2 regions of the Arthrobacter sp. PAMC 25486 genome follow, and region 2 is predicted to be linked to the other one. Evidence: predicted binding sites of a transcription regulator. Region 2 holds the regulator's gene; the other holds the start of a gene.

Region 1 (2,459 bases), 2.0 Mb from region 2:
AGATCCCCTGCATCGAGCGTAACGCGATTGCCGCGGCCAAGGCTATCAACGCCGCAAAAATGGCGCTCTGGGGGGACGGCCAGCACCGTGTCTCTCTCGACGAGGTCATCATCACCATGCGTGAAACGGGACGCGACATGTCCTCCAAATACAAGGAAACAGCCATGGGCGGACTCGCCGTCAACGTGGTCGAATGCTAGATCCAACAACCACCGGGGCCGTTGATACGGGCCGGTCAGAAGGAGCACTGCTGTGACGTTGGCACCTGAAGGACGCAAGCTGCTGCGTATTGAACAGCGCAACGCGGCTGTCCCCGTTGAGCGCAAGCCCGACTGGATGAAGACCAAGGTTTCCATGGGCCCCGAATACATCGCCATGAAAAACCTGGTCAAGGGACAGGGCCTGCACACCGTGTGCGAAGAGGCCGGTTGCCCGAACATTTTCGAGTGCTGGGAAGACCGTGAGGCCACGTTCCTCATTGGTGGTTCCGAGTGCACCCGCCGCTGTGACTTCTGCCAGATCGATACGGGCAAGCCGTCCCCGATCGACAGGTTTGAGCCCACCAAGGTGGCCCGCTCCGTGGTGAAGATGAACCTGCGCTACGCCACCGTCACGGGTGTGGCCCGCGATGACCTCGCCGACGAGGGTGTCTGGCTTTATGCCGAGACGGTGCGCAAGATCCATGAGCTCAACCCGAACACCGGCGTTGAACTTCTCATCCCCGACTTCTCCGGCAGACCCGAGCACATCACGGCCATCTGCGAGTCCAAGCCGGAAGTGTTCGCCCACAACGTGGAGACGGTGCCGCGGATCTTCAAGCGCATCCGCCCCGCCTTCCGCTACGACCGCTCCCTGGATGTCATCCGCCAGGGCCGCGATGCGGGCATGGTCACCAAGTCCAACCTGATCCTGGGCATGGGTGAGACCCGTGAGGAAATCTCGACCGCCCTGCAGGACCTGCACGACGCCGGGACCGACCTGATCACGATCACCCAGTACCTGCGCCCCTCCGAACGCCACCTGCCGGTGGACCGCTGGGTCAAGCCACAAGAATTCCTGGACATCTCCCAGGAAGCGGAGGAAATTGGTTTCCTGGGCGTCATGTCCGGACCGTTGGTGCGCTCCTCCTACCGGGCCGGGCGACTCTGGGCCACGGCCATGCGCAAGAAGGGCCGCGACATCCCCGAACACCTCGCCCATATTGCCGACGGCATCGAGGATTCCGGCTTCACCCGCCAGGAAGCCGCCTCCCTGCTCGCCGCACACTGAGCCTGCCCGCACGTTGAGCCGGCACTTCCACTGAGCCGGCACTCCCGCTGGTCCCCACAATTCCCGCCAACAGTTGGCGGGAATTGTGGGGTCCTGCGGGCCGGTCGGCATCCCGCGGGCCGTCCCACCCAACTCCGCTACGAATCGGCCGGGCACGCAAATGATAAGCTGGTCTTCTTTCGAATTCATGTACTAGGCGGTGTTGTGGTGTTTGGCATGGACCTGCCCGTCCCCAAGCGGCCCAACGAGCCCACCGGCTTTGCCTCGCCCGCCCGCGACTACTTTGACGGCGGGATCGACCTCAACCGCCACTTGATCCGCGATCGCACCAGCACCTTCGTCATGCGCGTCTCCGGCGATTCCATGGCCGGAACCGGCATTGCCGACGGCGACGAGATCATCGTGGACCGCGCACTAGCCCCTCGCGACGGTTCCGTGGTGGTTGTAGTGGTGGAGGGTGAGCTCCTGATCCGCCGTCTCGTGAAGCACGACGGCGTCACCTCCCTGACCACCCAGCCCGCCCATGCCCCGTCCCCGGCTTCGGCGGAGGTGCTTGCCTTGACCGGTGAGGTCTCGGTGTGGGGTGTTGTCACCCGGTGTCTGCACCACGTTTAGCCGCTTCCAGCGTTCTTTGCTCGTTCCGTTCAGCCCACGCCCGGCCTTCCTGCCCGCAGGAGTCGTGGGCAATTCAGCCTTCGTTGGACTGTTCCAATAGTTGGAACCCTGGAACCCTGGGTCTCACTGGTTGAAGGCCTGGATGGGCCGGGCATGGCGGCCCTCTTTTACCTCAGAGTAGTCGCGCGCCGACTTTACCAACCCGGTCTCATCGAACGTCAGGACCGTGCATCCGGAAATCGTGATGCGCTGGCCATTGAGGTGAATGACGACCCAGTACTCAACACATGCTGAGCCGCCGGCAACGACCGGTTCGCCGAACCAGGTTTCTGCTGGCCTGGTTTCTTCTGCGAAGCATTCCTGCAGATAGCCTCGCAGTCCGGTGCGTCCATGAAACGGCCTGAACATGGAAGCCCAGTGCTCGCCGTCATCGGCCTGCATTTCCACTATTGCCTCTACGTCCTGCAGCGGCCAGGCGCTGGCCCACGTCTTCGCCCAACGTTGCGCGGCATGGATGGTTTGCATTTATTGTTCCCCTTGAGGTTGCAGGTACCTCATCGGACGACGGCGGAAAT
Region 2 (2,459 bases):
GAAGGTGAAGATCCTGTGCCAGGGAGATTCATCCATGTCCGGGCTGATCAAGGAATTTGCCGACGAACCGGACACCTGCCTGTTCGGCACCATGTCGTTGTGGCAAGGCGTTGACGTGCAGGGAGCCTCGTGCCGGCTCGTGGTGATTGATAGAATCCCGTTCCCTCGCCCAGATGACCCGCTGGTCACCGCCCGCGCCCGCGCTGTGGCGCAAAGCGGCGGGGACGGCTTCATCGCTATCTCCGCAACACATGCCGCCGTGCGGCTGGCACAGGGCGTGGGCCGCCTGATCCGCTCAAGCGAGGACCGCGGCGTGGTGGCAGTACTCGACTCACGCCTTGCAAACGCCAGCTATGGGGGATTTCTGCGGGCTGCCCTGCCACCATTCTGGTCCACCAAGGACCGCACAGTTGCCCTGTCGGCACTGCAGCGGCTATCCGGCAAATAGCGGCACGGACATGCAGATCAGCTACGACGCGCCGGCAGACGCAGCTTATATCCGGCTTGGCGGGCCCCTCACGCCCGGGCAGGCAAGCCAGCAACTTCACTCAATTCAAACTCCGGGAGGTCGAGGCGAAATCACGTTGGATTTTGATGACGCCGGCCACCTGCTTGGAGTTGAGGTGCTGTCTGCCTCGGCTGTGCTCTCCCCGGAAGTGCTGGCGGCTGCGACAGCACTGGACTAAATAGCAGCTCAAGGGGTGCCGTTCTCCGCTGAAAAAATGGCAGCAATGGTGGCAGCAATGTAGAGGGCACCCCGCCGGGCGGCGGGGTGCCCTCTACATTGCTGCCACCAAGCTGGAAAGCCGAGCGGTTAGAGGCTGCGGAGCACCGAGACCACTTTGCCCATGATGGTGGCATGGTCGCCAAGGATGGGCTCATAGCGGGTGTTTTGCGGCAGCAGCCAGATGTGGCCGTCGCGCTGGCGGAACGTCTTCACCGTGGCTTCGTCTTCGAGAAGCGCGGCCACGATGTCGCCATTGTTTGCCGTTTTCTGCTGCCGTATCACCACCCAGTCACCGTCGCAGATGGCGGCATCGATCATGGAATCCCCCTGCACCTTGAGCATGAACAGCTCACCGCTGCCCACGATTTGGCGTGGCAGCGGCATGATGTCATCCACCGCCTGATCGGCCAGGATGGGTCCGCCGGCCGCTATGCGCCCGACAAGCGGCACAAAGGCGGTGTCCGAGGAACTGCTGAGTTCGGCAAAGTTCAGGCCGTTGGAACTGCGCAACGCCTTGGGGGAGCTGACGCCCTGAATCTCAACGTTGCCGTCGTCCAGGACGAGGGGGATGAGCACTTCCATGGCACGGGGCCGCTTGGGATCGCGGCGCAAGTAGCCGTGGCGTTCGAGCTGGGTCAGCTGGTGCGTGACACTCGACAGGCTGGCAAGCCCAACGGAGTCGCCGATCTCACGCATGGAGGGCGGATAGCCCTTGTCTGCAATGGAGCGCTGGATGCACTCAAGGATCTTCTTTTGCCGAACGGTGAGCCCCTTCATGCCGGCGCGGCTGGGTGCCTGGGGGATGCGGTGCGGTGGGTCTGGAAGCTCCATGATTCCGTAGGTCCTTTCGTGGCTGCGCTGAACAATGTCAGTGCCTGCTGGTGGACTGCATCTAGCGGCCAATCCTTGTTCCACAAGTTTAAGCCACATAGGTGCCAATTTCAAACATTTGTTCGATCAGGTCTTGGCAAGTGTCGTCCATAGGTGCTAAAACTGTACTAGTAGCCAAATAGAACATACGTTCTATCGAAGATATGAAGCATGGAATTTTGATCCTAGAGGTGTTGGTGGCCCTGGGCGCAGTTCCACAGCGAAAGGAGCAGACATCATGAATGCAATGGTTATCACGGCAACATCATTCAACGGCGGACGAGGCAACGGACACCTCGTCCGGCCGAACAGCCGCCCGTCCATTGCCGGGGGGCGCCGACTGCAGCTCACCCGGCGCGGCCGGCTCGTGTTCTTCGGCATCCCGGCGCTCGTCATGGCCGCCGCACTGCTGTTCATTTCCCTGGGCGTCTTCGTTGGCTCCATTGCCAGCCCGGCGCACGCATCGGCTCAATTCCCTGTGACTGACATGGCCGACTACGCCACTACGGTGACTGTCCTGCAAGGGGACAGTCTCTGGAGCATCGCTGGCGAAAGCAACCCCGCCCGCAATATTCGGGAGGTTGTCCAGGAAATTGTGGCCTTGAATGATCTCGGTGCGGGCGTGCTGCAGGCCGGCCAGCAGTTGTTCGTCCCGCTACCCAAGTAGCCCCCGGGACGCAATACAGATAGCCCCCGCACGGAATCCAGGTAGCCCAAGGCCGCCTCAGGGCGAGCTGAAGATGTCCGCCTGGTGTCACCGTTTCGAACTTTCACCGGCACAGCAATTAAGCTGAAGTCATGGATCAGTTCGAACTCTTAGCGCAATTGCCCCTCCGTGACGATCTTCGCGGCCAGCACCCTT

The links. The regulator LexA, encoded in region 2, represses DNA repair genes until DNA is damaged. The targets are predictions, from matches to a motif close to TCGAACANNTGTTCGA.
Region 1: a site for LexA is predicted at 1,449-1,464, ahead of art_RS08795 (LexA family transcriptional regulator). Genes of this name have one in related genera too.

The regions. Positions count from the first base shown of each region.
Region 1 is NZ_CP007595.1:1,916,157-1,918,615, reverse strand. It holds gene art_RS08805 (L-serine ammonia-lyase) at 1-200, shown strand, start outside; gene lipA (lipoyl synthase) at 253-1,269, shown strand; gene art_RS08795 (LexA family transcriptional regulator) at 1,486-1,884, shown strand; gene art_RS08790 (nuclear transport factor 2 family protein) at 2,008-2,409, opposite strand; gene art_RS08785 (class I SAM-dependent methyltransferase) at 2,439-2,459, opposite strand, start outside.
Region 2 is NZ_CP007595.1:4,529,061-4,531,519, forward strand. It holds gene art_RS20325 (ATP-dependent DNA helicase) at 1-448, shown strand, start outside; gene art_RS20330 (DUF2283 domain-containing protein) at 459-686, shown strand; gene lexA (transcriptional repressor LexA) at 815-1,504, opposite strand; gene art_RS20340 (LysM peptidoglycan-binding domain-containing protein) at 1,836-2,264, shown strand; gene art_RS20345 (histidinol-phosphate transaminase) at 2,396-2,459, shown strand, end outside.